DNA from 2 places in the Paenibacillus sp. 7516 genome. Region 2 is predicted to be linked to the other one. Evidence: riboswitches for the same ligand, from Rfam matches in the RefSeq annotation. Region 2 holds a riboswitch; the other holds the start of a gene.
The links. A riboswitch is a leader RNA that binds a small molecule or an ion and turns the genes downstream of it on or off. The one in region 2 is predicted to bind S-adenosylmethionine.
Positions count from the first base shown of each region.

Region 1: another riboswitch for S-adenosylmethionine. It lies ahead of CHI14_RS24540 (methionine ABC transporter ATP-binding protein); the one in region 2 lies ahead of metA (homoserine O-acetyltransferase MetA).

Region 1 covers NZ_NPBI01000033.1:141,277-157,783, reverse strand. The annotation lists gene CHI14_RS24565 (putative polysaccharide biosynthesis protein) at 14-1,642, shown strand; gene CHI14_RS24560 (DUF2515 family protein) at 1,773-3,044, opposite strand; gene CHI14_RS24555 (thioredoxin family protein) at 3,163-3,507, shown strand; gene CHI14_RS24550 (COX15/CtaA family protein) at 3,812-4,735, shown strand; gene CHI14_RS24545 (Cthe_2314 family HEPN domain-containing protein) at 4,946-5,674, shown strand; SAM riboswitch class I at 5,796-5,936, shown strand; gene CHI14_RS24540 (methionine ABC transporter ATP-binding protein) at 6,062-7,096, shown strand; gene CHI14_RS24535 (methionine ABC transporter permease) at 7,098-7,757, shown strand; gene CHI14_RS24530 (MetQ/NlpA family ABC transporter substrate-binding protein) at 7,842-8,678, shown strand; gene CHI14_RS24525 (DUF2167 domain-containing protein) at 8,795-9,796, opposite strand; gene CHI14_RS24520 (SDR family oxidoreductase) at 10,004-10,786, shown strand; gene CHI14_RS24515 (NifU family protein) at 10,863-11,108, opposite strand; gene CHI14_RS24510 (YuzB family protein) at 11,189-11,443, shown strand; gene CHI14_RS24505 (NAD(P)/FAD-dependent oxidoreductase) at 11,440-12,501, opposite strand; gene mqnE (aminofutalosine synthase MqnE) at 12,718-13,824, opposite strand; gene CHI14_RS24495 (HesB/IscA family protein) at 14,297-14,653, shown strand; gene CHI14_RS24490 (helix-turn-helix domain-containing protein) at 14,787-16,507, opposite strand, start outside.
Region 2 covers NZ_NPBI01000009.1:190,312-206,818, reverse strand. The annotation lists gene CHI14_RS10050 (bifunctional adenosylcobinamide kinase/adenosylcobinamide-phosphate guanylyltransferase) at 1-114, shown strand, start outside; gene CHI14_RS10045 (DedA family protein) at 230-841, opposite strand; gene CHI14_RS10040 (cob(I)yrinic acid a,c-diamide adenosyltransferase) at 1,069-1,644, shown strand; gene CHI14_RS10035 (RluA family pseudouridine synthase) at 1,641-2,624, shown strand; gene CHI14_RS10030 (arsenate reductase family protein) at 2,818-3,183, shown strand; gene CHI14_RS10025 (5'-3' exonuclease) at 3,358-4,251, shown strand; gene CHI14_RS10020 (phosphodiester glycosidase family protein) at 4,257-5,363, shown strand; gene CHI14_RS10015 (MOSC domain-containing protein) at 5,394-6,083, shown strand; gene CHI14_RS10010 (ROK family protein) at 6,154-7,032, shown strand; gene CHI14_RS10005 (HRDC domain-containing protein) at 7,214-8,215, shown strand; gene corA (magnesium/cobalt transporter CorA) at 8,312-9,247, opposite strand; gene CHI14_RS29955 (hypothetical protein) at 9,297-9,440, shown strand; SAM riboswitch class I at 9,702-9,827, shown strand; gene metA (homoserine O-acetyltransferase MetA) at 10,068-10,985, shown strand; gene CHI14_RS09990 (PLP-dependent transferase) at 11,010-12,197, shown strand; gene CHI14_RS09985 (trans-sulfuration enzyme family protein) at 12,190-13,359, shown strand; gene mqnC (cyclic dehypoxanthinyl futalosine synthase) at 13,742-14,881, shown strand; gene CHI14_RS09975 (aldo/keto reductase) at 15,097-16,062, shown strand; gene CHI14_RS09970 (zinc-binding alcohol dehydrogenase family protein) at 16,059-16,507, shown strand, end outside.

The DNA of each region.
Region 1 (16,507 bases), on a different contig from region 2:
AAGGGGAATTAGTTTGTCTAAGAAGGAAACATTCATTAAGGGTACGCTCATCCTGGCGGCCGCAGCACTCATTGCCAGAGTACTTGGTCTTGTGCAGCGGGTACCGCTGGAGCATATCCTTGGCGATATCGGTAACGCATCGTTTACCATCTCCAATACGGTATACTTAATGCTGTTAACCGTCGCAACAGCAGGAATTCCCAGCACGCTCAGCAAGATGGTGTCTGAACGCTACGCGCTGGGACGCGCGGGAGAAGCACAGCAAATTTATAAGGCGGCCTTGATCTTTGCTGCGGTAGCCGGGGTTGTCATGTCAGCCTTACTGTGGTTTGCAGCGCCTTATTATGCAACGTATGTATCCAAGGTACCGGAAGCGGTTAGTGCAATTCGGGCCCTTGCTCCGGCGCTGCTGCTCTTCCCGGCCATTGCCATGATGCGTGGTTACTTCCAGGGACGCGGCAATATGACGGCAGGCGGTATATCTCAGATCGTAGAGCAGTTCGCCCGGGTAGGTACAGCCATTATCGTGGCATATGTCATGCTGCAATGGAATTATGATGACAGAACGATTGCTGCAGGAGCTTCATTCGGTGGGGTGCTCGGCAGTATCGGTGCCTTTGCCGTCATGCTCTACTTCACCTTGAAGCTGCGCCGTAGTGATCGTGCAGCCGGGCTGGAGGTTGTTCGTGCAGAGCAGCTGCCAATGCGAGGGATATACAGTGATATCTTCAAACTGTCGATTCCCATAGTGTTATCGTCCCTTGCGGTTCCGGCGATTAACTTTATCGATTCATCACTTGTGGTTCCGCTGCTCAGCGGCCGTATTGGGCTGGAAGAGGCAACAGGGGTGCTGGCGATCCTCGGTGCGAAGGCGCAAAGTATTGCGGGAATCCCGCCAATTCTGGCCATTGCGCTTAGCCAATCGCTTGTACCTGTCATTTCGGCAGCCTTTGCACGCAAAGATGAAGCCCATCTCCAGAATCAAATTACGCTGGCCATGCGCATTTCGATTTTGACAGGCATGCCAATCGTCATTGCCCTATGTGCGGCAGCCTATTCGGTGAATGGATTACTGTTCAGTACGCCAGATGGGACTCCGATCATTACCCTGCTGACCTTCGGTACCATTTTCCAAATTACGATGATGACGACAAACTCCATTCTGCTTGGAGTAGGTAAACCGCGGATTACAATGATCAGTGTAGCTGCAGGGATTATCGTTAAATTGGTAGCAAGTTTGATCCTGGCTCCGATCTTCGGCATCTATGGGATCATTATTGCAACAGCATTATGTTTCCTGGTGATTACGTATCTGAACCTGCGCGTACTGAGAAAAATCGTAACCTTCTCGATCATGGGTGATCGCTGGGTTGGTTTCGGGGTAACTGTTCTACTTGCTGCAGGTATTGGTTTCGGAGCAAACTGGGCTGGCAATTGGATCTTTGGTTTATTCCTGCCAGCACGTGTATCCTTCCTCATGACCTGCCTGGTTGTCGGTGCTCTCGTTGTGGTCGTATACCTGGTCATGCTGGTCATTCTTCGCGTATTGCGCAGAGATGAACTTGGCAGCTACCCGCGTATTTTGCAAAAGGTACTGCGGCCGCTCATGCGTCTTCAGCGTGGTACGGGTCAGCGGGCATAGGTTGATGCCAAACATTCTTAAAATAAGTACAAGCTCTGTCTGCTGCTTAAGCGGGCAGGGCTTTTTTATTCTGAAATCGTATAAGATGAACAGCAGACAGCCGATTCGAGAAAACCGTACTCTAGGTCGCTTAATGCAGCAATGTCTTGGCATCATGGGCAACGGCCGTTTTGAGCATTCCATATCGGTGTTCATGGCTCATTTCAAACAACCAAGGACGACGCGGTGCACTGAGGTGGCCAAGACTATCCCGATTTTGCAGCCAGTCCTGTCTGGTGATCGGTTCATACGGTGTGTCTTTCCATACGGCGAGCAGCTCTGGGCTGTATAATCGCCTACCTTCTGGCATCCATTCGTGTTCCAGCAGTTCCTGAGTATAGAATTTCGAATCTGCCGAGCCTTCCAAGCTCGTTGTGAATAGACCCGGCCAATACTCGGCACGTGAGCCCCTGTGGGGAACCGAACGGGCAAACTCGAGCACTTGTGTATACACCTGCTCGATGCCAAACAGCATGGCGTAGAGGCCTTTGCCAAACATGATTCGTTCATCCAGCTTGCCAAAATGTTCGATTACCCTCCCGGCGAGTCCTTTTCCGCGTCCAAGTGGAAACACAATATGATTAAGCCCCGCGAGGTTGTGAAGGTGAAATGCAGGCTTGGAGAGTACTTCTTTTTGAAAATAAGGATGCTGTACGACCCGGCTCTCAATATAGTTCTGCTCATTAATAATTAATGCCACACTAAGCAGGGAGCTGCATCGTTCCAACCAGAACCGCTCCCAGATGGGGGTCATGAACGCCGATACGTGAAAATGCGATAGCAGGTGGAAGCAGCTTCGCCCGATTCGCCTGCTGTTCATGTAGAGCAGAAGCTGAGGATAGGCGTCCTGGAAAATGAGTGCATTACAACGCTCGAGCAACCGATACATATGCTCCCGATCTGTCTGGTTTTGCAGATTATGCATAAGGTTGCTCTGCAGATCGGTCATGTGATAACCACCGTTGCGGGAAACCATATGGGCAAGCAGGGCCCAATGCAGTTCGGGATATTGGTCATAACATGCCAAATAGGCTGCTGTACGTGTGATGTTGCTTCGATTATTTTCTACCGTTAGCGTTTTAATTTCTTCCAGAATGATGCAATCCTCTTCACATAATGGGGCGCTTTTGGCATGGCGGGCAGAAGCCGTCTCCGTACCGGGTAACAGGCGTTCGATTTCTCCCTTTAGCGTCTCAGCCATTTCAGCTTCCCAAGCCAAATCTCGTGAAGGATGACGAAGCTGCGCCGAAGCCTTCCAAGCGGCCTGTTTACCACGCCATACTTCTCTGGCTGCTCCAGGAATGGAACGAACAATACGAAAGAGCGAATCAGGGGATACAGCATCGTTACGGGTGGAAGTCATCGCCTGTCATCCTTTCATCAGGGTTGGTTTTAAAATAAGTATGTGCTGAATATTTGACTTCCACTCGGCAATTTGCTTCACTAAGGATAAGACAAGGTACAGAAAGGAAGATGTTGTCATGGAACAGATTACATCCAAGCCAGCGTTTGATGTGGCCATTCAATCTCCTCGGCTTACCGTAGCGGTATTTAAGGCAGATTGGTGCGGAGACTGCAAGTACATTGATCCGTTTATGCCTGAGGTCGAGGAAAAATTTGCTCGCGATTTGACACTGATTGAGGTCGATGTGGATCAGGTGGGTACCGTTAGTGAGGAACAAAATATTCTGGGTATTCCAAGCTTTGTTGCATACACCGATGGTCGCGAACTTGTTCGCTACGTGAACAAACTTCGCAAGTCGAGAGAAGAGATTGAACAATTTTTGCAGCGTGCGGTTGAAGTGTACAATACGATTCATAAATAAACGAAAGCACGGGCGAATTCGTCTGTGAATTCTAATTGGCGCCGTTCCTCTTGAAAAGAGGAAATGGCGTTTTTATTTTGGCAATTTCGGGGGACAATATTAAGGTACATATAAGGGAATGACTAATTGGTCATTTTGTCGACAGACGTTAACATTTTGTCACAAAGCGAGGCGTCAATGACACTTTTATCCGGTATAATGAATTTAGTTGTGAAATAAGTGTCAAAGTATCGAAACAAGCGGAGAGATCGTTCTTCGCCATCTTAAACCAACAGCGGGTGAGAAAAAATTGAAGCACTTAACCTTGTTTAAATGGTTAACCGTATTAACTTGTCTTGTTATGTTCTTGGCTACGTTCGGCGGTGGGGTCGTTACCAAGACGGAATCCGGACTGGGGTGCGGCACGGAGTGGCCTTTATGTAACGGTAAACTCGTTCCTGCACATACTGTAGCCTCACTGATTGAATATTCGCATCGCGCGGTCAGCGCATTGGCTGGATTGCTCTCCATTGCCTCTTTTGTTGCATTTCTACGATATGGAAAATCACGTCGTGATCTGCAATTGTTTTCATTCTTAACGTTGATCTTTGTTATTATCCAGGGGATTATGGGGGCTTTTGCCGTCGTCTTCTCCCAATCATCGGCGGTCATGGCGCTGCACTTCGGTTTTGCCCTGATTGCCTTTGCCAGTTCCCTGATGATGGCTCTCGGTATTAGGCAGGAGGCTCGTCATGGTGGTCTTGAAAGGTTGAACAAATACCCGCGGGTCAGCAAAAGCTTCCGCAACCTGGTCTGGTTCTCAACCATCTACACGTATCTTGTGGTATACACAGGGGCCTTTGTAAGTCATACCGACTCAGCTGGGGGCTGCTCGGGCTTCCCGCTCTGTAACGGACAGATTATACCTGAACTGTCTGGTGGCGTGGCCGTAGCGTTTGCTCACCGTGTAGCCGCTGCTTCGCTTGTTATTGTAATTGCGATCCTGGGGCATTATGCATATCGCAAACATCCGGATAACACGGAACTTCGGGCGTTGGGCGTCATATCTGTGGTGCTCATTCTGCTTCAAGTCCTGATCGGTTTTGGCATGATGCTTACCATCAGCCGTCCGGAAGTGTACATGTTCGTGGCTCTGGCTCACATGCTTGATATCGCCATATTGTTCGGAATACTAACTTATATGAGTTTCCTGGTGTACAAGCTTCATCGGCCAGCTGATCGTTTCTAATCATTATTTAGATGTTCAGTCATTCATGGTTTCCAAATGCAAAGTCCGCCATCCAATAATGCACATCATTGGGCAGGTGGGCTTTGTTTGATGTCAGGCGGGGCAGGGCACCCTAATGTAAGCAGCGACCACACGTTTACTCTGATTCCGATTAGGTTTAATATTATAAATCATCTTATTGATCAGCAGAGTGGAAAGAGGAGGCTGTATATGCTGCGAACGTTGCTGGGTGAATTGCCGCGCCAGAATGAGGGCGTGTTGGAAGAAGCGATCGAGTCCATGGTGGAGACACTCGGTCTGTTACAACGACAGCTGGATATGAATCGGGACCCGACTCACGATTATCGCAAACTGTACGTATGGACGCAGGGATTGATTTCCTCGCTGGATGAGCTGGAGCAGGCCTGCTTCGCTGCTTCCCACTTTCGCCAGAAGGTCAGGGCTGGCTCCACCGATGATATGACCATTGAGGAGAAGGCCGAGTATGCCCGATACGTGTACTTCTACAAGGATGGGTTCATTCGTTGTTTTGCCATTCTAGATAAGACAGGCACGGTATTAAATGAAATTTTTAATCTGAATACATCCAAGGTGAAATCCCATTTTTCGTATTTTACCGTGATGAGACAGTTTGGCTATTCGAAAATGCATAATGATCTTGCTGTTGAATTAATCAAAATTAAGGATGCATATCGGGAACCGATGAGCAAACTGCGCAAACGACGGAATATGGAAATTCACTACATGAATTCCGAGATGCAGGATGACCTGTGGCAGCTTCATCAAACGTTGCAGGGGAAAGTGACGCTTGAAGATCTGGATCAGCACCTGGAAGAATTGCGTCAGGGCGTGGATATGGTTTGCGAAACGCTAAAAGCATCTTATGGTTACATCAACAAAATGTGGCACAAGCAGGGCATGTCAGAACTCGCAAAATGATTGTGTAATATTTACCTTTGACAAAGCGGAATACTTGGATTATACTGAGTTCTACTTAAGCATACATGACATTAACATGCATACCATTTACATTTTACCACTGAACTTATAAATTTAATATTTCTTATCGAGAGCGGCGGAGGGACAGGCCCGATGAAGCCCGGCAACCGATTTATAATGACATGACAACCAGTCATACTTTATAGATGTTAGGTGCTAATTCCTACAAAATGGTGCACAGCACGATTTTGGCAGATGAGAAGGTATATTCTTTCGCGTGAAGAGCCCTTTTTGTTTCTGCAAAAGGGCTCTTTTTTATATGTCAGAGGGGAGTTTTCCTTTCATTCGGGTAAAGATACATGTAGGCGGTGGGAAGGAGAAGTCATATTGATCGAATTAAAAGGATTAACCAAGACGTATGGCAGAGGTTCAAAACAAACGACAGCCCTAGCCGATTTGGATCTAATGATCGGTAAAGGTGAAATATTCGGAGTGATTGGACACTCCGGTGCAGGGAAAAGTACATTGATCCGTTGTATCAACCTGCTCGAAAGACCAACATCTGGTGAGGTATGGGTAGATGGAGTCAACCTAACCGGTCTCCATAAGACAGAGCTGCAGAAGCAGCGACGCAAGATTGGCATGATATTTCAGCACTTTAATCTGTTATCCTCGGCTACAGTTTATGACAATGTAGCTTTTCCACTAAAGCTCGTGAATACACCTAAAGCTGATATTGACCGCAAGGTGAAGGAGATGCTGACTCTCGTTGGATTGGAGCATCATAGCAGCAAATATCCGGCACAGCTGTCAGGTGGACAGAAACAAAGAGTGGGTATCGCCCGGGCACTTGCCAGTGATCCTGCCGTTCTGCTGTGTGACGAAGCAACATCTGCCCTTGATCCGCAGACGACAGCTTCGATTCTGAAGCTGCTGCTGGACATTAATCAGAAATACAATCTCACGATTGTTTTGATCACGCATGAAATGCATGTTATTCAGAGCATTTGTGATCAAGTTGCTGTCATTCATCAGGGGGGGATTGTGGAGCAAGGCCCTGTAACAGATGTCTTCCTTAAACCACAGCATGCCATCACACGTGACTTCATGCAGCGTGATCACGAGTCTGAGCTTCTCTTGGAAGAGGCAGCATTGGCACATGCGGGAGGAACAGTACAGCAGGATGGCCGATCACAATTGGTCAAAATTTCGTTTTTGGGCGAGAAGACGTATGAAGCCATTCTGTCGAGAACCGTTCGTCAGACCGGAGTGGACTTCGCCATTCTGCAAGGAACGATCTCAAGGATCAAACAGATTCCATATGGCCAGTTGACCGTGCGGTTTGAAGGCGATGCGGATGCGATCAGCCGGACTGTGCAGGAATTGAAAGAGCAAGGGCTTGATGTGGAGGTGGTTCGTTAATATGGATTTTTCAACTGTACGCTGGGAAGAGATCGGCAAGGCCTCCATTGAAACATTGCAAATTCTCGGAGCATCCGGTTTGTTCACCATCATTATCGGGTTGCCGCTGGGTGTGCTGCTATTCATGACAGCAAGATCGGCTTCCATCCAGTCACGTACGATCTACACCGTGTTATCCATTATTGTGAATATACTGAGATCAGTCCCATTTATCATTCTGATAGTTGCCCTCATTCCGTTTACACGTTCACTGGTGGGTACAGCTACTGGGGTACTTGGCGTCATACCGCCCCTCGTGATCGCGGCCGCTCCCTACTTCGCAAGGTTGGTTGAGACAACGCTTCGTGAAGTAGACCGTGGCGTCATCGAGGCGGCTCAGGCCATGGGAGCATCCACCGGACAAATTGTAAGACGTGTACTGCTTCCTGAGGCACTGCCTGGTCTGCTCGCGGGAATTACAATCACAATTGTAACGCTGGTATCGTACACAGCCATGGCGGGCATGGTTGGCGGCGGTGGACTCGGAACGCTTGCAATTAACTATGGGTACTTCAGATACCAATATGAAATTATGATTATTTCTGTTGCATTTATGGTTATTCTCGTACAAGTTCTGCAAATGTTTGGCGATCAACTGGTTAAACTTTTCACCCGGAAATAACACATATATAGCATACTGCATCCATTCAATAGCGAATGAATGCAAAGATGCAACAAAAAAATTATTGGAGAAGGGGTTTTACACATGAAAAAATGGTCTTTTGCACTGCTAAGCTTAATGTTGATTGCGGTACTGGCAGCATGCGGAAACAACAAGGATTCCGACAGCGGCGCAGATAATGAGGCAGGCGCACCGCGTACGGTGGAACTGAAAGTGGGAGCTTCACCGACACCACATGCTGAAATTCTGGAGAGCATCAAACCTGAGCTGGAAGCTCAAGGCATTCGGTTGCAGGTTGTAACATTCAACGACTATGTTCAGCCGAATCAACAGCTTGCCGATAAACAATTGGATGCAAACTTTTTCCAACATCAGCCTTACCTGGACACAGAAAACAAAGAACGTGGTTTTAATCTCGTTACGGTAACCCCTGTTCATGTTGAGCCTTTTGCTGGATACTCCAAAAAGATCAAATCCTTGGATGAACTCCAAGACGGTGCGAAAGTAGCCATTCCAAATGACCCATCAAACGGTGGTCGTGCACTTCTGCTGCTTGCAAAAGAAGGAATTATTACGCTGAAAGACAATACTGACATTGCATCCACCATTCAGGATATTACAGCTAATCCGAAAAACCTGGATATTATTGAGCTTGATGCAGCCATGATGCCTCGTCAACTGGATGAAGCCGATCTGGTATTCATTAATGCCAACTATGCGCTTGAAGCTAACCTCAATCCGGAGAAGGATTCTTTGCTTATCGAGGATCTGCAAGGCAATCCTTACGCCAACATTCTCGTTGCCCGTGAAGACAACAAGGATGCTGATGCGATTAAGAAGCTGGCTGCTGCCCTGAATTCCGAAGCAGTTAAAACCTTCATCAAGGAACGTTATCAAGGTGCAGTTGAACCTGCATTCTAAATTGCCAATCCATCCAATCCATTTGAGTTGAGTGATATACGAAAAAACCGAGCCTCTCTGCCTGAGAGTTACTCGGTTTTTTTGTTCTTGGATTGATTGGTGTACGCAAATGATCCTTATTGTTTATTTTCAGGAGATGTGTGCACCGATTTCCGATTATAGTAGGACAATTCATTCTGATCGGCATACTGCTGTTCATCTGCTTCTTGCAGATAGGCCTTTTCATTAGGGGATAATGTATCATCATCTGTCCCTTGCTTCCTCCGTCTGAATTTCAGCCAACAGAATAGGATAACCAAGATAGGAAGAATAACGTACCACCCTTTTTTGAATAAAAGCAAAATACTGAATTTTTGCCCGGCAGTGTAACCGATCCCGCCTACCAGTATGCTTTTGAGTCCCACGGTAGATGTTTTATCCGTTGATTCATCATAATCTTCATAGGTGTTCCCTGGATTAACGCTAAGCTGATTCAGAACCACATCTTCGAATGCCTGGCGATTTTGTTCAAAACTAGGCTGATCTGTAACGAGAATGGCCGTAATGTACCCTTCACGTGTCAGAAACTTTACATTGTAGTTGACCATAGCTTGCTCATTAGCGTCCTTGAAACCAATGGAGTAAACCAATTGACGCTTGGTAGGGTCATATGTTGGTTCAATTTCCCACCCCGTAATAGATATTTTATCTTCAGGAGCGAGTTCCCTATTTTCTTCTTCTGTGCCTCGGATATAACTGCTTAACAATTCTTCAGCATCTAAGTTCTGGTCGTTATCATGGATATGCCCTGTTTTGACGTACTCAAACCCCACATACCATGATCCATGCTCACTGGTGCTGTATAGACTCCCAATTTCGTTGCCATTAGGTTTGGAACCACTGTTTAGCATAGAACGTTGAGTGTTGGCTTTGTCCAAAAAAGAATGATCCTTGGATAGTTGAAGAGTTGCCTTATCATCCAAGGAGACGGAAGCAGGTCCATCAATCCATTCATATTCATAAGGAGATGGGGTAGTTTCGCTTGCAGCGAAGACTGACGAAGCAAAGAGATGTGTTAAAGGAAACATGAGCAATAATACCAGTAGGAAGGTGATAAAACCTTGGTTGCTGTTCTTCATTTCGGGACCCTTTCAAACGTTATGTATTTTAATCAAACCTTTAATGTTGATTCTTTAGCCTAATCGACATTAACATATGATACGGTTTTCTATCAAGGTATTTTTGGATTAAAAGGGATTTATTAGATAAAGGGAGATGCAAGTTGTGAGGGGCTGATAAATCTTTTATACTGGATGAGTGACTGCTCTTTGAAGAGGGGGATGGACGTGAAGGGGAAGATTGCCCTCATAACGGGAAGTGCCAAAGGTCTTGGAAAAATGACGGCCCTCCGTCTGGCAGATCAGGGATGCCATATTGCTTTGAATTATGTGCACAGCCGTATCGAAGCTGAAGCACTTCAGGCCCAGATCACTGCAAAAGGTGTACAGTGCATTGCCATTCAAGCAGACATTTCCAAAACGGAAGACATCGCCATGTTGGTAGAACAGGTTGAAGTCAAGCTGGGCAGTATTGATATACTGGTGAATAATGCAGGACCTTTCGTTCGCGAACGCCGATTGTTTGCAGACTATACGGAGGCCGAGACTCAGATGTTGGTACAAGGGAACCTGCTTGGACCCATGCTTCTGGATCAACGCGTGCTTCCGGAGATGCGACGCAAAAAGTGGGGCCGAATCATTCATTTTGGTTTCAGCCATGCGGGAGAGGCGCGATCCTGGCCGCATCGTGCAGTTTACGCTGCTGCGAAGGTAGGTCTGGTATCCTTTACAAAGACGCTTGCTGTGGAGGAGGCTCCTTACGGCATTACGGTGAATATGGTGTGTCCCGGTGATATCCGGGGGGCCAATAAGGAAAAAACCATTGATGAATTAGCTGGCATAACCGATCAGGAGACGCCGAGAGGACGTCCTGGGAGCGGTGAAGATATTGCACGGGTGATTACGTATTTGTGCTTGGATCACTCCGATTTTATTACAGGCAACATTATGGATGTTTCGGGCGGGCTCGATCCCATACGTCCAACCATCCAGCGTGAAGAGGGACAATAGAGGAAACGCACAAAAAAAGAGCCCTCCGCTTCAATTGAAGCGAAAGGCTCTTGAGGTTTATTTCGTGAAGGATTGATTAGAATACTTGTACGACTTCTTCGACACCGTCAACTTCTTCAAGAAGGGCGCGTTCAATCCCGGCTTTTAAGGTAATGGTGGAGCTTGGGCAGCTGCCGCAGGCACCGACCAGTTTCAGCTTAACGATGCCGTCCTCCACGTCGACCAGTTCCACGTCACCGCCATCGCGTTGCAGGAACGGACGAAGTTTGTCAAGCACGTCAGATACCTCATCATACATGGTGCTTTGTGCGTTTTCGCTCATATTTTTCAACTCCTTTCCTCTATATATTATATTACAATTGGCCGTAAATTAAAATGGTCAAACAAAGCAGGTGAACCTACATGAGACCGATTATTGAATTTTGTGCCAACAATATGCATTTTGGCACAGATGAAGTCATGGAGCAACTCGAAGAGAATCCAGACTATGATGTGATAGAATACGGCTGCCTCAGCAATTGTGGCCAATGTTATATGACTCCTTTTGCACTGGTCAATGGTGAAGTTGTCATCACGGACAAAGTGGAAGATTTATATAACGCCATTCTGGCTAAAATTGCCGAAGCCGATGCCTGGAATGAGCTCGATCTCGACTAACCGAGATGACGCTTGGACATCCAGAGCACGCCGCTTTTCAAGATACGAGGTACACGTCCCATCATGGACGTTTTGCCCATCAGCCCAAACCCAGCCTTCTTGCCGAGTGCACCTAGCGTGCCACGGAGCTTGAGCGGCTGCGGGTTGGGCTTTTCGCCTTTCCAGAGGGCATGCTGAATATGAGCGATCTGTTCACCCTGTACTTCTGCAGCCTGACCGCTTGGTGCATAAGGTACACTGGCACAGTCACCGACTACATAAACATCTGTGTATTCAGGAATTTGATAATACTCATTCAGTACAACCCGGCCCTGAGGGTCCTTTGTAACGTCGAGATCCTGCACAACTTTAACGGGCTGAATGCCAGCTGTCCATACTACAGCATCCGTCAGAATTTCTTCATCCCGGTTATAGATCGCGTTCCCTTCAAGACGAGAGATGGCGACATGTCCGCGTGTCTCTACCTGATGTTCGTTAAACCACTCATGCACGTAAGCGGACAATCGCTGCGGGAATGCCGATAATACGCGTTCACCTCGGTCCAGAATACTAATGTTGAGATCGGGTCTGCTCTCTCTCAGTTCGGCAGCCATCTCGACACCGCTCAAGCCACCACCAACAATATGCACGTGTCCGTAAGCTTTAACTTCGTTCAGACGGAGGTAGGTTTCCCGCGTTTTGCTAAAACTTTGAATGGTACAGCTGTATTCTTCAGCTCCCGGAGTATTGTGGAATCGATCTGTACAGCCAAGTCCGATGACAAGCTTGTCATACTCCAAAGGATCCTGGCCTTCAAATTCAATCTGACGCTGTTCCAGATCAATCGAAGTGACCTCTCCATAACGGTAAGTGACTTTCTCATGGACTGGAAATTGGATGCGCAGGTCATAGTCGGATACGGTGCCTGCTGCGAGTGCGTAATATTCGGTCTTCAATCCCTGAAAGGGGCTCCGGTCCACCAGCACAATTTGTGTATCTGACGGAATTTTGCCTTCCAGAAGTTCCTTGATGATCGTGAGGCCGCCATAGCCGCCCCCGAGAATGACGAAATTTTTCATGACTCGGCTTCCTTTCTGCATCAGTCCCGTATGATCGGGGCTGTAACCTGTGGAGCAGCTATGCTTTCACATAGCTGCTCCTTATGTTTTATTGTAATTATTATATCGAAAATTGTGGAGTCTAAAATTAGAGGTATTATACCCACTTGATGCATCGATTCGAATGGTCGTTCTCCTGTTATGGATGAAAGAGGCTATCGAGACGATGCAGCAGGTTTATTCGTATACTTGAATTTCGTTGTAGAAGGTATCGCGTTCAACAGGAATGCGACCAGCGCCCTTAATCAGCCATATGAGCTCTTTGCGGGTGAGACCTTCAGGCGTTAAGGCTCCTGCGGCATGACTAATCCGTTCGCGAACGATGGTGCCGTGTGCATCCGAAGCACCGAATCCAAGAGCGACTTGAGCCAGCTGTGGACCGATATTGATGAAGTATGCTTTAATGTGGTCAATGTTATCCAGCATGAGGCGGCTAATCGCAATGGTTTTAAGATCCTCGTACGCCGAGTTACGGCGCATAATGCTGGCATTTTTGCTCTTAGGCTGCATGGAGAGTGGAATAAATACCATAAAACCGTTGGTTTCATCCTGCAGTTCGCGAATTTGTGCCATGTGGTTAACGCGATCCTCGTAAGATTCAATCGATCCATACAGCATTGTAGTATGCGTACGCATGCCCAAATTATGAGCGGTACGGTGTACCTCAAGGTAGCGATCCACGTTTGCTTTGTCGACACGCATTTTTTTGCGGTATTCATCGGACAGAATTTCTGCTCCGCCGCCTGTCAGTGATTTCAGGCCTGCTTTTTGCAGCTCCTGCAGTACTTCCTTAATGCTGAGTCCGCTGATGCGAGTGAAGAAATCAATCTCTGCTGCCGTATAAGCTTTCAATGTTACATTCGGATATTTTTCGTTTAAAGCACGCAGGGAATCGACATAATATTGAAAAGGCACATGGTTATTATGTCCGCCTACAATATGGAACTCACGTACGCCCGGGTGAATATGCTGCTCTACGTACTCGATCATTTCCTCTCCCGACAACGTGTAGGAACCTTCTTCGCCCTGGTCTTTGCGGAAGTTACAAAAAGCGCAGTGTGCTTCGCAAACGTTAGTGAAGTAAAGACTCATGTTTTCAATAAAATACACTTTCTTGCCGTTCTTGCGCAGGTTGGCCTCATTGGCCAGTTGGCCGAGAGTCAGCAAATCATCCGTTTGATACAGATAGACGCCGTCTTCTACGCTCAGCCTTACGCCGTTCTGCACTTTCTCAACGATTTCCGCCATTCTATTGTCTGTGAATGGTGTTACCAATGTAGACATTTGGTTTCCTCCTGTTCTTAACCGGATTTGAGTTAAATGTAGGTCTTGTTTACAGAACTACATAAAAAAGATGCGGTCATCTGCCGCCTCTTTAGAGGACTAACCCTCCATTACCCGGTGCAGCATATGCTGCATGTGTAAAGCTGAATTTTTCTTTAAGTTTTTGGCCGAATGGTTGTAAAATCTAAAAGTGAGTCTGATGACTCTATATGCATTGGGGACTGCGTGGCAGTCTCGAAATGTGAAAAAAATTACAACTCCATATATGATCATCATTTGAATAAGTCATGACAAAATATTGACATTTCAGAGCGATCACCTATCCATTATAAACCTCGTGTCCCGGGGGTTCAATACACTGGCAAGAAAAAGGAGCCAGGACAGACACAGAATAGGGATAAACATGGCTTGAGCCTCTTGACGGGGTGGAGTATAATTTAAAGAGAGTTAACGAAAAGGAGAGTGACCTGGCATGATTAGCATCAGCGAAACAGCTGCCGAGCGATTGAAAGAGATGCTTTCACAGCAAGAGACACCTGACATGTTCCTGCGTCTGGGCGTCGCACCGGGAGGTTGTACCGGATTTTCGTACGCCATGGGCTTTGATGATAAAGAATCCGATGAGGATATTTATATGGATATTCACGATATGAAGGTTGTAGTCGAGAAAGAAAACCTGAAATATCTGAATGGTCTTGAAATTGATTTTGAAGAGTCCGGTATGTCCGGCGGCTTCACCATCCATAACCCGAATGCGGTTGCGACATGCGGCTGCGGTTCTTCTTTCCGTACGCGTGAAGAAGCTGGAGTACCGGATAAGGATTGTTAAGACTTTAAATGTCTAAGACATCTGCTACAAATTATGAATCAAGACCTCTATCACGTAATAGTCTAACTAATTACGTGATAGAGGTCTTTTTGTCGTGGCAGGAGGTCTAGTCCTGCTCACTGCTCAGAAAACATCAGTCCACATGTTTCCGCTGTTGGTGGACTTCCATAAAATGTTGTTTTCGGTAGGCACCAGGCGAGATGCCATTTGTCTTTTTGAAAAGGCGATTAAACGAAGTGATATTCTGGTACCCGACGCGGACACTGATTTCGTTGATGGTCCAGTTCGTCGTAGCCAGCAATTCGCAGGCTTTGCGCATGCGAATTTTTTGCAAATGCTCGCTGAAGTTGATGCCGGTTTTATCTTTGATATACACAGACAGATACGTCGTTGACAAATTCAGTTTCTCGGACAGATATTCGAGTGAAATATCCTCCATATAATGAGAGTTGATGATTTCGTAAAACATGGCGATGGCAGGTTCTTCGGGTGCAGGAAGTCTGCTGTCACGCATGATGGTCAAAACAGAGTTAACGATGTGCTTGAAAACAGTCTCATAATCTTCCCGCGTATGACAATCCTGAAGCATATCTTCCCATTCACGCATTGGTACTCCAGAGGCTTTATAAGACAGCTGCTGATCCATGATTTCAACGATATAACTCATTATAGAGAGAGCCAATTGTCTGAATTGCACCACGCTAGCATCCTTTTTGCCGTAATAGACGAGCGATTGATGAATCCATTCCATGCAGGCTTCTTCTTCCAGTGTGTGCAGTGCCTGATCGAAGTCACGTCTCCGCTTTACCAAAGGCTGATCCAAATCGGGCAGGGGACGTGCCTCGCTGATTAGTTGGGTTTCGTCCAGCAAGCGAGCTTCTGAAGCCAGGTCCCGTAATTGCTGATAGGTTTCACTGAATTTAGTCGGTTGATCCGTAGCTGGAAGGGTACAGATAGTCACGACATAATAATGTTTTTCCTCATCAAGGCTTGCTTTAAGCTGTTCTAACAGCGTTTGAAGCTGGGAGGCTGGAGCTTCCTTCAATACAGAGACAATCTCGTTTTTCTCCATTTGGAACGTGTGATTGGCATGGAATTTCTCTTTCGTTTGCAGATGAATGTAATCCAGCAAGTGACGAACCGCCCGTTCCCGGTCAAGAGGCATAGTGCCTTTCTCTGATATTCGGAAACGAATATCGTAATACACTATCTGATAACTTCCTCCATCTGCCAGAAAATCGTTCCACTCACTAAGATCCGTATTGATGTTCTTCAACTGGTTCATATAGGAGTAGTTGGTTAGAATGGCGTTCTGGCGATTAAGTTTGGCAACAATTGTATCTTTTTCTTTTTTTAGCTCCCCAATTCTGCTCTGAATGAGATCATATTCCAGAATGTGACTCTCTCCCTGCCTGAATTCACCGACATCATTTAGTGATGTACGGTCTAGCAGCGAGGATAACATATCCTTGACCGGGGTATGCAGACGTCGGCTTAGATAAAGGGATACCAGAGTTGCTGCCAAAAGGGAAAAAACAAAGATAAGAATCATATAACCGGTCAATCGCTGCAGCTGGTCTGTAATACGTGTATCTGCCAGTGATGTGATATAGATAAGCCCATCAGCAGCCTCCGCTTTGAAATAATATCTCCCATTCTGCTTGTGTGTTGTCTCCCCTTCTTGAAAAACAGGCATCCTTGCTTCTGCTGAAGTGGAACCTGAGTGGTACAGGATGTTGCTCTGTTGATCTGTAATGGTCAAAGTATGTCCGTCCGTGGTACCGAAAAAGGATTGTACGGCTTTCCGTATATCAATCATGGCAATGATTTGATAAGCAGAGCCAGGGTTTTTGA
Region 2 (16,507 bases):
AGGATGGCATCGGTGAATCGTGCACTGCAGTCTCACTCGGAACGCATGTATATGGTGGTATCGGGACTAGCCATTGATTTGAAGAAGCGAGAAGTACGGTACCACGATACCTGAGATAATAGGTCAAGATCCCAGGTGAAAAAAGCCTCCATAACCACAAACTGTGGTACGGAGGCTTATTTATATTGAGAAATGTTTGATTACAATTCAGTTGCGTGAGACGCGATTTCTATTTGCTTTTTTTCATACGTCTGATCCACCATATTACGCATCCTACCACGATAATGGCGAGGAGCGCATATACCACCAGTGAATAGACGTCCATAAAGTGCAAAATATTTTCCCAAGAAGCGCCAAGCGCGGCCCCAACCGAGACCAAAATAATGTTCCAGGCGAGTGTCCCGATGGTAGTGAAGAGGACGAATAAACCGAATTTCATATTGGACATGCCTGCAGGAATGGAGATGAGACTGCGAACAAGTGGCACCATGCGGCAGAATAGTACAGTCCACATTCCATATTTGTCAAACCATGCATCAACACGGTGGATATCTTCTTTTTTGATTCGCAGAATATGTCCCCAGCGATCTACAATTTTCTCCAGACGCTCCACATCAATCAGCAATCCGATCCCATAGAGAATCACTGCACCCAGCACAGAACCGATGGTAGCCGCAATGATAACACCTGGAAGAGTGAGGCTGGTGTACGTCGTCATAAATCCGCCAAAAGGCAAAATAATCTCCGAAGGAATGGGGGGAAATACGTTTTCAAGCGCAATAATGAGTGCGATGCCTATGTAGCCGTATTGTTCCATGAAATCGGTTATCCAGTTTTGCATAATCGTCTCCTCTACTTTTGATTTACCTGAATTTGACGTATACTCGGGCAGAGCACGCCAATTCATATATACGCGCAAAGGGTACAAGCGGTTTCTGAAAAAAATGCATTTCCGTATCAAGCAGTGGTCAAGTATACTGGTTAAGTTGAGATTAGAAGGGCAGGCATATTAAGAATTAACCGATGTTTTGCCATGTGAATGAAATTAAACATTTGGAGGGATTGCAAATGGGTATCTATACACGAACAGGTGATGAAGGGCAAACTTCGGTCATCGGAGGACGGGTGATCAAAGATGACGATCGCGTTGAAGCTTACGGTACCATAGACGAGCTGAATTGTTTTGTCGGCCAGGCAATCAGTTTGATCGATGATACAGAGGGGAAATTCGAGGATTTGCGCGAACATTTGCTGGAGGTTCAGCAAGAATTGTTTGATTGCGGGTCGGATCTGGCGTTTGTGAAAATCAGCGAAACCAAATACAAAGTACGGGATGACATGGTCACCCGGCTTGAACAATGGATTGATCAGTATGATGCGGAGAACCCGAAAGTGGAACGATTCATTATCCCGGGAGGCAGCCCGCTGTCTTCAGCGCTTCATGTGTGCCGTACGGTATGCCGCCGTGCAGAGCGCCGCACGGTAACATTGGGACAGCATACGGATATTAATCCTTCGGTACGCCGTTACTTGAATCGTCTGTCTGATTATTTCTTCGTTATAGCACGGACCGCCAATGCCAGACAGCAGGTGTCGGATATTGAATATGTACGGAGCAAAAAAGTGTTCCGCCGCAAAGAATGAGCGGCTATTATTCGCCGATTGTCTACACCGTTCCCGAACATGAAGATGGCTGGCTGCTGAAAACCGTGCTTCAGCGGCGGCTGCAGGTATCGCGCAAACTCTTGTCCAGGCTGAAGCTCACGGAGCAGGGAATTATGTTAAATGGAGAACGCGTGTATATCAGCGTGAAGGTATCGGCTGGTGATATCGTGGAGATTCGGATGGAACAGGAGGAATCGGATGACATTTTGCCGGAATCCATACCTTTTTCCATTTTGTATGAAGATGAGCATTTGCTTATTGTTAACAAGGATGCCGGCGTAATTGTGCATCCGACACATGGACACTATACAGGAACGTTGGCGAATGGTGTTGTTCATTACTGGAAATCCAAGGGAGAGCTTTTCCGGTTTAGACCCATTCATCGTCTGGATCAGGAGACTTCCGGGGTGCTGGCTATTGCCAAAAATCCATATGTGCATCAGCATGTGTCTGAACAAATGATCGCAGGAACCGTAGATAAAAAATACATTGCGTTTGTGCATGGGTGTCCTGCTCCTGAACAGGGGTCCGTTGATGGCGCTATTGACCGTGATCCGGAGGAGCCTCATCGCCGTATTGTCACACCTGACGGCTACGCAGCAAGAACGTTGTACAGCACGGTAACCCGGTGGAACGGAGGGACTGCTAGTGCGGTCAGCCTGAAGCTGGAGAGTGGTAGAACTCATCAGATTCGTGTACATATGACGTCTGTCGGATGTCCGTTGATCGGGGATCGAATGTACAAGACACTAACTGAGGATGAGATTGACGAACAGACGGCTGCCATGCGGGAAGAACGGGACTCGTGGATCGATCGCCAGGCATTGCATGCCTACGAGCTGTCGTTTGTTCATCCACTTACACAGGAACGCATGACGTTCCATGCACCTCTTCCTTCAGATATGGCTGCGCTGGAGAAACGTTTAGATACCGAGGCGAAGCCAAGGGAAGAGTTGTAGGGGGATCGAAACACTATTTGTGAACCCTATTATGGATGCTGCTGTGATCCGAGGAGCAGGCAGTCCTTGTTCCATGTTGTTTTAAATCGTTTTAAACGTATGGCGATGGTATTGATTTAGAGTGACTTTTGGATTTACGAAGCAACCAAGGAAAGCGATAAATCAATACCGGAGCACTTAGGAGGACATTGTAATGAGTAAACTGAAAGTATACCAGTATGCGAAATGTGGAACTTGCCGCAAAGCGGTAAAATGGCTTGAAGCTCAAGGCCATGAGCTGGAGTTAATCCCGATTTTCGACACACCCCCGTCTGAGGTAGAATTAACCGAGCTCATTCAGAAGAGCGGACTTGAAGTGAAAAAGTTTTTCAATACAAGTGGAGAAGTGTACAAGGAGCAGCAGTTGAAGGACAAGCTGCCTGGCATGTCTGCTGAAGAACAGATTCGTCTGCTTGCCTCCAATGGCCGCCTGATCAAACGTCCAATCGTGACAGATGGGGAACAGGTGACCGTAGGATTCAAGGAAGAGACGTATGAACAGCAATGGAACAACGCTTAGAAACAGGCTGAGTGACGTGTCTGTCCATTCATAAATGAAGCCGATTAGCAGCCTTGAAATATTCAACATTCAGGGCTTTTTTGGCTGAACGATGCTTGACGGAACTATGCTATAATGATTGAAGTAGTTTCGATATTTTATTTGCTATATACAGATAGGAGAGAACAAAATCAAGTGAATCAACGTAATGAACCTACTTTGTTGCTGGTAGACGGTATGGCGGTGTTGTTCCGTGCATTTTATGCGACATCTGCAAGCGGATATATCAGACGGACAAAGGCAGGCTTGCCAACCAACGCGGTATACGGATTTATCCGTTATTTCTGGGATGCGGTTCAGACTTTCGGACCAAGTCATGTGGTATGCTGCTGGGATATGGGTGGCAAGACGTTTCGCGGTGAAGAGTACGCGGCATACAAAGGCAATCGTCCTGAAGCGCCGAATGATCTGATTCCCCAGTTTGCATTGATTCGTGAAGTCATGGACAGCCTGGGTATTCCGAACATTGGAGCAGAGGGGTATGAAGCCGATGACTGCATCGGTACACTGGCCAAGTATTATACGGAGCAGACGGATATGAACGTGATGGTGCTGACCGGTGACCATGATATGCTGCAGCTGATCAATGACCGGACAAGCATTATTATTATGAAAAAAGGCCACGGCAACTACATGGTGTATACGCCTGAATCTCTCATGGCAGAGAAGCAATTGACCCCTCGCCAAGTCATTGATATGAAGGGTCTGATGGGGGATGCAAGTGACAATTACCCTGGAGTACGTGGAATCGGTGAGAAAACAGCTCTAAAACTCGTGCAGGAATATGGCACCATTGAGGGTATTCTGGATAATCTGGATAAACTCACACCATCGGTACGAAAAAAAATCGAGAATGATCTCGACATGCTGCATCTGTCCCGTAAACTGGCAGAGATTCACTGCGCTGTTCCGGTAGCCTGCACACTGGATGTATGTGAATTGCGTCTTGATCCGGATACGGTGATGGACAAGTTCGAACAACTTGAGATGAAGAGCCTGGGCTCTTGGATGGGAGTGGCAATAGGGTGAGCAACATGCAGACAAAACGTGCCGGTAGAAAGTGGTGGACAGGGGCTATGGCCCTCGTCCTGGCTTTGCCGGTATTACTATCAGGCGCAGTAAGCGCTCCGCAAACAGCTGATGCAAAAGCGGCAATTAGCACCAAAGTACAGAAAGTAAAAGCAGCAGGACGAAATTTCACCGTACAAACGGTAAGCATTCCCAAAGGAACACCGGTGACTGTAGGATTAGCCAAGAAACAGGTAGGACAAACGGCTACATTGCCTTCCATTGTAAAATCATACGGTGCTCAAGCAGCCATTAATGGGGCATTTTTTGAAGCGTATAATGGAGCACCAGATCCTTATGGCATGTTAATAGCAAATGGAAAAGTGATACATATTGGACGATACGGAACAACGATAGGTTTCAAGGAAGATGGAACAGCAATTATGGATTCGCTTCAGGTAAGTCTTACAGGTAAAGTTATCGATTCAGCAGGTAAGTCACGCAGCTGGTACGCAACATTCATTAACCGTACACCTTCTGCGAATGCGAGCATATCAATGCTCTATACTCCGGAGCGTGGCCCCAAAGTTGGATTCAAGGGTGGTACTGCAGTTGTGATGGAGAAAGGGATTGTCACCAAAAAAGTAGCCAATAACAATGTAGCGATTCCGAAGAATGGATCTGTATTGGTCTTTACAGGCAATCAGAAATCTACTGCAGATCGCTTCGCCGTGGGTTCTACTGTAGAAATGAACTATAGATATACCAACGCATCAGGCAAAGAGATTCCTTGGGAAGACGTAGTAACTGCTGTTGGTGCTGGTCCTCGTCTGGTGAAAGACGGTAAAGTCGCCGTGAACCCAACCAGCGAAGGATTCAAGGATACCAAGATTCTGAATGCCTCGGGTGCCAGAAGCGGGATCGCCATCATGGCTGACGGTTCAGTAATGCTTGCAACTGTGTCGGGAGCCACCATTAAGGAGTGGGCGGCAGTCATGCAGAAGCTTGGTGCCAAGCAGGCCATGAATCTGGATGGCGGAGCTTCCTCGGGGTTGTATGCAGGTGGCAAGATGTTGACTTCACCAGGGCGGCTGTTAAGCAATACACTCGTTTTTGGCGGCTCAGTCCGTTAAAGTACTAATGTTATGGGAGGTATGAAGCACATGACAATCGCACATGATCAACAGTCAGCAGAACGTAATACAGCTGTTCTTGCCATTAATGTGGGCCAGCCTCAGCCATTGCCTGGCCAGAAACGTGAAGTGCTGAGCGGCATTGTCAAACTTCCCGTATCCGGCCCGGTTTTCCTGTCATTCACTGGAATGACAGGAGATGGCCAGGCGGACCTGGAGAATCACGGCGGACCGGATAAGGCTGTTTGTGTATACGATTACAGTCGGTATTCCGTGCTGGAACAGCTGATGGAACGCAAGCTGGACTGGGGAGCTTGTGGTGAGAATTTAACGGTTGAAGGCTGCTCCGAGGATCAAGTTCGGATTGGTGATGTATATGAACTGGGCGGAGCCTTGGTTCAGGTTAGCCAGCCAAGACAACCCTGCTTCAAACTCGCTGCCCGGTATGATTTCAAAGAGCTGCCTGTATATTTTCAGGAAAGCGGCTTTACCGGCTTCTATTTTCGCGTACTGGAGGAGGGAGAAGTCGCTCCTGACTCTCCGTTCAGGCGTATCCGCACTGACCCTGCATCCATGACCGTTCTTGAGGCCAACCGGGTCATGCATCAGGGTAAGAAGGATGCCGCCGGAATGCATGCATTACTGGCTATTCCAACGCTATCAGATAGCTGGAGGCAAACGTTATTGAAACGTTTGGATAAGCTGGAGAGCGGACAGTAGATTCACAACATATCATCGTCCAGATCCAAAAATGAATTTCACTTTAAACTAACTTGGGAGTGTGACTAACTTGACGATTTTAGGCGCAATTGAAGCTGGGGGAACCAAATTTGTATGTGGGATTGGAACTGAAAATGGTGAGGTGCTTGAACGGGTAAGTTTTCCTACAACGACACCGGAAGAAACGATGGCGCAAGTTATCGCTTTCTTTGAAGGCAAGGGGATTGAAGCTTTGGGCGTGGGTTCTTTTGGACCGATTGACCCGATTGAAGGAAGTCCTACGTACGGATATATTACAACTACACCGAAGCCTCATTGGGGTCAGTATGATATCATTGGCAAACTCAAGGAACATTTTGATGTGCCGATGACGTTTGATACGGATGTAAACGGAGCTGCGCTTGGAGAAGCAACCTGGGGAGCAGCACAAGGACTGGAGAGCTGTCTGTATATCACTGTTGGAACAGGGATTGGTGCCGGTGCAGTCGTAGGCGGCAAAATGGTTCACGGTTTATCTCATCCAGAGATGGGACATATTATTGTACGCAGACACCCTGAGGATACATATGAAGGTTTTTGTCCATACCACGGGGACTGTCTGGAAGGGCTCGCAGCGGGACCAGCCATCAATAAGCGTTGGGACCAGCCGGCATATGAGCTGCAAGCAGATCACAAAGCCTGGGAGATTGAGGCACATTATCTGGCGCACGCACTCATGAATTATGTACTGATTCTCACTCCGGAAAAAATTGTGATGGGTGGCGGGGTCATGAAGCAAGAGCATCTGTTCCCTATGGTACGCAGCAAATTGCAGGAGTTGTTAAATGGATATGTTCAGCATCCGGCCCTTCACTCGGGAATCGACGAGTATGTCGTTCCACCAGGCCTTGGTGACAATGCCGGTTTGTGCGGATCGCTGGCCTTGGCCAAATTGGCTTTGAACAAATAATTCAATTGATCACAAGTGGTTGACGAATTTTTCCATTGTGGTAAGATATGAGCAACAGCATACTACGGTTAATGAGGAAGCACCTCTCTTGCAATGAATTTGCAGGAGAGGTGCTTTTTTTGTTGCCTGGAGGCGGCTCATCTAACTGTGAATAGGCTGCAATATTAAGGAGGGGAAATCGATGGAAGTCATTTTCATGAACCGATTGTCCAAATTGTCAGGTCAACATGAGGAACACGCTCAGCTGTGGATTGGTGAGGAGGAAGGTGCCTGGCATCTCGGGTGGAGCCATTATGAGGAAGGAGATCGCGAAGACAGCATCTGGTATGAGGGGAGCTCATGGGAAGAACTGCTCCATATTTATCGCCACCAGTTGGCGATTCGAATGAGTGAAGGTTACCGGCTATTGATTCAGGGACTGTTTCATGAGACAGAAGATCTGAAATTACGCAGTTATGGTGGACAGCGTCTTCATTGTTATAGTGAACGCTACGGCAATGAAGAATTATATGCTGATCTATGCACATGGCGGAGAAGAAGGGCAGCGTCTGACCGGAAGGCCCCATACTTTATTGCAACGAATCGTTTGCTGCGCATGATCAGTGCATTCGTACCACAAACCATGGATGAACTCATGCAGTTACCAGGTATTGGGGAGAGCAAGGCAAATGAATACGGTCAGGAGTGGATGGAGCTAACAAGCGGAGTAGAGCGTTCTACGGCTTTTCCACTTGATTGGGTACAAACGGTATTGTCCGAAGATGAATATGAGAGCTGGCTATACAAGCAAAAAGAACAGAAATACAAGCAGGAACTGGACAAATTCACCACTCGCAAGCAGGTGCTTGAGGGTATGAAGGAAGGGTATACGCTGGAAGAGATTGTGAACCGCTCCGGACTATCCCGCAGAGAGCTGATTGAACTGCTGGAGACACTTGATACGGAAGGTTATGATACGGATAGCCTCCTGGATGCAGAGCTTGCGATCATGCCTGAGCAGGAGCAGGAGGCGGTCTGGAGTGCATACGAGGAGCTGGGAGACAGTTTCCTGAAACCTGTATTACATAGAGTATACGGCGGAGATAAGCCGGTTAGCGGCAATCTGGAGCAAGTGTACGAGAGATTGCGCATGATCCGCATTCGGTTCCGAAGACATGTAGAAACAGAGCGGAACGCCGGGTAGACACCCTATATCGTTTCGAGAGAGTTTTTGAGTAAAGAAAAAAGACGAAGCTGTTTCTCCCTGGGGGGAGCGCTTCGTCTTTTTGAATGAATACGTTCAGATCCAATCTTTTTTGCGGAAAATGAAGAACATGCTCAGGCCGAGGGTCACCATCAGGCCAATGACTACAAAATATCCATACTTCCAGTCCAGCTCAGGCATGTTATTGAAGTTCATCCCATAGATGCCGGTAATGACCGTCAGGGGCATGAACACCGTTGTAATGGCGGTAAACACGCGCATGATTTCGTTCGCCCGGTTGGCGATACTGGATTGGTAAGCTTCTCGCAAGTTTCCCATCAGGTCTCGATAAGTCTCAAACGTCTCGGATATTTTCACAGCATTCTCATAGATGTCACTGAAATATTTCTGCAGTTGATCATCGATCAGACGCAAGTCTTTTTTATTCAGCGTGTTGATGACCTCTTTTTGAGGTCCCAGCACTTTTTTGAGCCACAGAATCTCACTGCGCAGCCCGATAATTTCATTCAAATGGGATTTTTTCGTGTGCATCAAAATATCTTCTTCCAATTTCTCAATGCGCGCTTCGATCCGGTCGCCGACGGTAAAGTAGTTATCCACAATCAAATCGACCAACAAATACAGGAGACGATCCGGGGTGCTGACTTCCTGTTCCCACAGAATAGGCTTCAAGGTCCGCAGTTCGCTGACCTTCTGCTTCGTAACACTAATGATATAGTGTCTCCCTAGAAACAGGTTAACCGCACGCAAAAAGATCTCCTCGTCATCAAAACGAATGCTGTTTACGACAATAAAATAATGGCTCTCATAAATTTCAATCTTCGGACGCTGTTCTTCATCACTTAAACAGTCCTCTACAGCCAGATCATGCATCATGAACAGCGGCTGAAGTACCGCCAGATCATCAACGTCTGCATCGATCCAGTAAAATCCCTCAGCTGGTGGCGTCAGTGCCTGCTCAATATCGTCCACCGGGATAAATACACCGTTGTTTACCAACCGGATTTTCATCGTTCATCCACTCCTTCTGCACCCGCCAAACAGGCGGATTTTCATCAATATGGGCGCAAAAAGAACAGATCAGCCGGTCGGCAGCGGAGCCTGGAAGTCAGGACTGCGTTCGCTCTATAAACAAACGGAAATAACGTCCCGCTGCCGGCATGCTGATGTCAATTCTCTATGCAGTTTGTCGGAATACGGCTGACAGTCAGGCCTCGGGTCGCCATCCATTGAATATGTCACCTCTCACATAAGGGTTTGCAACACTTGTTTAGTATACCGCTGGTACATGGTGCTTTCAAGCGCAAAAATGTGTCTATTTCGCGCCATGAAGCAGTGTATGACAGCGATAGACAAACGGTTCCGGCCTACATGAACAGACATAAAACTACATGCTTGACGTGAGAGGATTAATGTTTTAAAGTAGACGGTGAAGTACACTAAATACACAATTGAATAAGGCGAAATCTTATCAAGAGTAGGTGGAGGGACTGGCCCGATGAAACCCGGCAACCGGCGGTATACCGCACGGTGCTAATTCTTGCAGCGACTTAGTGTCCATTGAGGCACTGTTGTAACTGAGAGATGAGAGAGGCGCATATCTATTTACATATGACCTTTCTCGGAATCCGAGGAAGGTCTTTGTTATATGCACCGACTTCTCAGCACTGATTATCGCTATGGAACTTGAATTTGTCAGGTTAGAGCGTTGCGCTTTTTGCAATTCTCCACCTATAGACAAGCTCATGGCAGTCTAGAACGATTTTGATGTGAAACACATCAAGCCTTTGATGGCTGCATCTATCTATGCACAAGGAGGAGTTTGTACATCATGCCAATTAAAATTCCAGACGCACTGCCTGCCAAGGAAGTCCTCGCAGGTGAGAACATCTTCGTAATGGACGAGACACATGCTTACCAGCAGGATATTCGTCCACTACGCATTGCTATATTAAACCTGATGCCTACCAAGGAAACAACAGAAACCCAACTGCTTCGTTTGGTGGGAAACACCCCTATACAGGTCGATATCGTTCTGGTTCATCCCAAGTCCCACACATCGAAGAACACGTCACAGGAGTATCTGAATCTTTTCTACAAAACCTTTGATGAGATTGAACACCGCCGTTTTGACGGGATGATCATTACGGGTGCCCCTGTGGAGCAAATGGATTTCGAAGACGTGAATTATTGGAAGGAAATCCAGGAGATCTTCGATTGGACCAAAACCAACGTCACATCGACCATGCACATCTGTTGGGCTTCTCAGGCTGGTCTGTACCATCATTTCGGTGTACCTAAGGTAGCGCTGGAAGAGAAGTGTTTTGGCGTATTTCCACATACGATCAACAAATCTCACGTACAGCTGCTTCGCGGATTTGATGAAGTGTTCAATGTCCCACATTCCCGTCATACCGAAGTTCGGCGCGAGGATATTGAGAAGAACGATAACCTCGAAATTTTGGCCGAATCGGAGGAAGCTGGCATTTTCCTGGTTGCCACCAAAGACGGCAAACAAATTTTTGTGACAGGGCATGCGGAGTATGATCCATTGTCCTTGAAATGGGAATATGACCGCGATGCATCCAAGGGCTTGGATATCGCACTGCCAAGAAACTATTTTCCAAATGACGATCCATCCCGTGTTCCTCCGGCAACCTGGCGGGCACATGCAAACTTATTATTCTCTAATTGGCTCAATTACTATGTGTATCAGGAGACGCCTTACGATATTGGCCCGCAAATCTAATCGAGATTACAGGAGGATACTGCAATGGAAGACAATAAGTTGAAAATCGAAAGCCGCTTGGCTCAAATCGGATCCGTCAATGAACCGGTGACTGGTGCCGTGAATTTCCCCATCTATCAATCAACGGCGTTCCGCCATCCGAAGCTCGGGCAGAGCACAGGCTTTGACTACATCCGTACAACCAATCCAACGCGTAAGGTGCTGGAAGAAGCTGCAGCCGCACTCGAATCAGGTGATGCCGGTTTTGCCTGTAGCTCGGGCATGGCAGCGCTGCAAACGATCTTCGCCATGTTTGGACAGGGAGATCATTTGATTGTCTCGTTGGATCTGTATGGGGGAACGTATCGTCTTCTAGAGCGTATCCTGTCCCGTTTTGGCGTAACGGCAAGCTACGTGGACACGAATGATCTGGTGGCCATGGAAGACATTCGTCAGCCGAACACCAAAGCTGTATTTATCGAGACGCCAACCAATCCACTTATGATGATTACGGATATTGAAGCGGTCAGCTCCTGGGCGAAAAGCCATAACCTGTTGACCATTGTGGACAATACACTGCTGACGCCGTTCTTCCAACGTCCTATCGAGCTCGGAGCAGATATCATTGTTCATAGCGCAACCAAATATCTGGGTGGACACAACGATGTGCTTGCCGGATTGATTATCACTAAGGGCGAGGAATTGTCAGCCGAAATGGCATTCCTGCATAACTCCATTGGTGCAGTACTATCTCCAAGTGATTCCTATCAGTTGATGAAAGGCATGAAGACACTCGCGCTGCGTATGGAGCGTCATGAGTATAATTCACTTACCATTGCCAAGTATTTGCTGGAACATCCATCCGTGGGGGAAGTATATCACCCAGGTTTGTCAGATCACCCGGGATACGAAGTGCAGAAGAAACAATCTAGAGGAAACACAGGCATCTTCTCTTTCAAAGTCAAAGATGCCCGTTTAGTTGAACCGTTGCTGCGCCACATCAAGTTAATTGCCTTTGCCGAGAGTCTTGGCGGCGTTGAATCGTTGATGACGTATCCTGCGGTGCAGACGCATGCAGATATCCCGCTCGAAATACGCGACGCCGTAGGTGTCGATGACCGCTTGCTGCGATTCTCCGTAGGAATTGAGCATGCAGACGACCTGATTGCGGATTTGGGGAATGCCCTGGAAGCTGCGCAGCGTGAGGTTGAAGGAGGCGTACATCATGAGTGAGCAGAACAACAAGCAATCCGAATTGAAGTTTGATACCAAGCTGCTGCATTTTGGTGACGAAGTCGATAAAACAACGGGAGCCTCCAGCGTACCGATCTACCAGGCATCCACATTCCATCATTTTGATATCTTTAATCCACCACAGCATGATTACAGCCGTTCGGGTAATCCGACACGTCAAGCGTTGGAGGATTACATCACATTGCTTGAAGGTGGAGCCCGCGGATTCGCCTACTCTTCAGGAATGGCCGCAATCTCCAGTGTGTTCCTGATGTTCTCGGCAGGCGACCACATGATCGTAACAGAAGATGTGTATGGGGGAACATACCGCCTGCTCACGTCCATTCTTAGCAGAATGCAAATCGAGACAACGTTTGTGGATATGACCAATATTGAAGAAGTGAGGGCGGCCATTAAGCCGAATACGAAGGCAGTCTATATGGAGACACCTTCCAACCCGACCCTGCGGATCACGGATATTGCTGCCGTCACATCCTGGGCACAGGAACATGAACTGATTACCATTCTCGATAACACATTCATGACGCCATATTATCAGCGCCCGATTGAGCTCGGCGTGGACATTGTTGTACATAGTGCAACCAAGTTTCTTGGTGGACATAGTGACGTACTTGCCGGACTTGCCGTTGCCCGCACCGAAGAGCTGGGGAGACAACTCAAACAGCTTCAAAATGGGCTTGGTACCGTACTCGGTGCTCAAGAATCCTGGCTTCTGATGCGCGGCATGAAAACACTCGGAGCTCGTATGGCACACAGTGAACAAAGCACGGCGAAGCTGGCTGCCTGGCTTAGCGGACGCAGCGATATTACCGCAGTATACTATCCTGGGCTGCTGGAGCATCCGGGTCGTGAAGCTCACGAGCGCCAGTCCACGGGTTATGGAGCGGTTGTCTCATTTGACGTTGGCTCGGGTGACCGTGCCAAAGCGGTGCTTAACCGGGTGAAACTGCCAATCGTAGCAGTCAGTCTGGGTGCTGTGGAGAGTATTCTGTCCTATCCTGCGATGATGTCCCATGCAGCAATGCCTGCAGAGGTTAGACTTGAACGGGGCATTACCGATGGGCTGCTGCGCTTCTCAGTCGGGCTGGAAGATATCGACGATCTGATTGCTGATCTGGATCAGGCGCTTCAGGAATCATAATCATCATTTTGGACTAATTGAACAATCAATAAATAAGTCTAAAAAAGCTGGAATTATAATAGATTGAATATGTCAATATTTTTACTTAAATTTAGGGCACCTTTCCATAAGGTGCTTTTTTTCACATGTAACCTGTGTTACGATAGACAGAGTACAGAAATGCGATGTTGCCACCAGCACTTGCAAGCGATGCGTCTTATGCATAGATTCAATGAGCCGTTTTTTTTCATTAACCCAGAATGGATCGAAAGGTTCCAATCCATCTAGAATTTCTATTTCTACGCAATCGTTTGGAACCAACCAATCATGCACAAGGCTGGCATATATACAAGTCGGGACGGATCGTGAACATATTTTCTCTTCATGAGGGAGGCTTTTTACGATGAGTACGGTAGACCGTATCTTAGATAAAGCCCTTCGGGGCGAACGATTAGACCTGGAAGACACAATTCAACTGTTTGAATCGAATGAAGTCGACAAAATCGGGGCAGCTGCCAATGTTATTATGAAGCGTATGCACCCTGAGCCATACAGAACATTTGTCATTGGGCGTAACGTCAACTACACCAACGTGTGTGATGTGTACTGCCGTTTTTGTGCTTTTTATCGCAGACCCGGATCAGATGAAGGATATGTATTACCGGACGAAGTGATCTTCCAGAAAATTCAGGAAACACAAGATGTGAACGGGACTGAGATTTTGATGCAAGGCGGAACGAATCCCAACCTGCCTTTCAGCTATTACACGGATCTGTTAAAAGCAATCAAAGAACGTTTCCCGAACATTACCATGCATTCCTTCTCACCGGCGGAGATTATGAAAATGGTAGAAGTTTCAGATGGTCTTACGCTGGAAGAAGTCGTACGTGCCATTCACGAAGCAGGACTGGATTCCTTGCCAGGTGGAGGTGCTGAGATTCTGGATGACCGTACACGCCGCAAAATCAGCCGTCTGAAAGGTTCATGGCGCGACTGGATGGACGTTATGCAGACAGCTCACCGGATCGGGATGAACACAACCGCAACCATGGTTATCGGTTTGGGCGAATCAATGGAGGAGCGTGCACTTCACCTGCTTCGTGTACGTGAAGCCCAGGATGAGTGTATTGCGAACAAATATGATTCAGAAGGCTTCCTTGCATTTATTCCTTGGACATTCCAGCCGGATAATACGAATCTGAAACTGGAGCGCCAAACTCCGGAAGAATACTTGAAGACGGTAGCGATCAGCCGACTTGTACTTGATAATATCAAAAACATCCAATCTTCATGGGTAACCATGGGTCCTGAAATCGGTAAGAAATCGCTTGAATTTGGCTGTAATGATTTCGGCAGCACGATGATTGAAGAGAATGTCGTATCCGCAGCGGGTGCTACATACAAAGTCAATATTGGCTCGATTCTTCAGCTTATTCGTGAGGCGGGTTATATTCCGGCACAGCGTAATACAAGATACGATATTCTGCGCATGTTTGATGAAGAAGAGAATTCTGTGCAGCAAGATTTTGTCATGCAAAACTAATAAAGAGGATTTATCTATGTCTAGATATTAGAATTGAAGACCACGGGCTGCCCATTGAAGGGTAATCCGTGGTTTTTTGTTGGATGCTTGCCATAAGGGGCCATTCCTAGGTCATGAAAGAGTACATATTACGCATATGGCGATATTTTATATTGATATTGAACTGTTAAAATGAAAGAAACGGAGCAACAGACATGCTGGAGAGGAGCAAGTGAATGAAGAGAAGGAAGCTTGGCAGGACCGGTCTCGATGTACCTGTGTTGAGTTTTGGCGCGTCTTCCCTGGGTTCGGTGTTTCGCGATATTGACCGCGAGGAAGGTATTCGTACGGTACATGCAGCTCTGGATGCAGGAATGAACTATATAGATGTGTCACCCTATTATGGTCTAACCAAGGCAGAGACGGTACTTGGGGAAGCGATACGAAGCCAGCCGCGCAGTTCATATATTTTATCAACCAAGGCGGGACGATACGGAGAGAATGAGTTTGATTTTTCCCGTAAGCGCATACAGGATAGCGTCAAGGAAAGTCTGGACCGATTGCACACCGATTATATCGATATTCTGTTCCTGCATGATATTGAGTTTGCACCAGCAGAGATCATTATTGAAGAAGCCTATCCAGCCTTGCTGGAACTGAAGGAGCAGGGTGTAATTCGTCATGCGGGAGTCTGTGGTCTGCCCCTGCCCCTGTTCGAAAAAGTGCTGCCGCAGATTGATGCCGATGCCATCATCTCGTATTGTCATTATGCATTGAATGATACCTCATTGTTGTCCCTGCTGCCTTTATTGGAAAAAGAGGGAGTTGGCCTCGTCAATGCTTCGCCTCTCTCCATGGGCTTATTAGGTACAAGAGGGACGCCCGCCTGGCATCCAGCAGAGGAACGCGTCAAACAAGTCTGTCTTGAAGCTGCGCAGTTCTGTGCAGAGCAAGGTGCAAATATTGCCAAGCTGGCTGTGCAGTTTGCTACGGCAAATGAACAGATCCCAACCACACTGGTGAGCAGCGCAAGTGAACTTAACATCCGTCATAATGCGGAGTGGGTAGATGAACCGCTCGATGAAGAGCTTTTGGCAGAGGTACTGCGCATTCTGGCACCCGTTCATAACATAACGTGGACAAGTGGCCGTCCCGAGTATAACGAACCACAACAGAAAGCAGCGAAGGGGGAACAGGGATGAAAGCTGTTGTGTGTGAAGAGATTAATCGATTGACAATACAGGACACCGACGAACCCATCCGAGCTGAACATGAGGCCATTGTATCGATCAAGCGGATTGGCATCTGCGGGACGGATCTGCATGCTTATAAAGGCAACCAGCCCTATTTTACCTATCCTCGTATTCTGGGACATGAACTGTCAGGGATCATTGATGACATTGGCCCGAATACTGCTGGCCTTCAAGTTGGAGATCAGGTAAGCATTATTCCCTATCTGCACTGTGGTCACTGTATTGCCTGTCGAACAGGGAAAACCAATTGCTGTGCATCCATGCAGGTCATGGGAGTACATGTGGATGGAGGTATGCGCGAAAGAATCAGCGTGCCTGTTTCCCATTTGATTAAGGCGGAAGGACTGACCCTGGATGAAACAGCAATGGTTGAACCGCTCAGTATCGGTGCCCA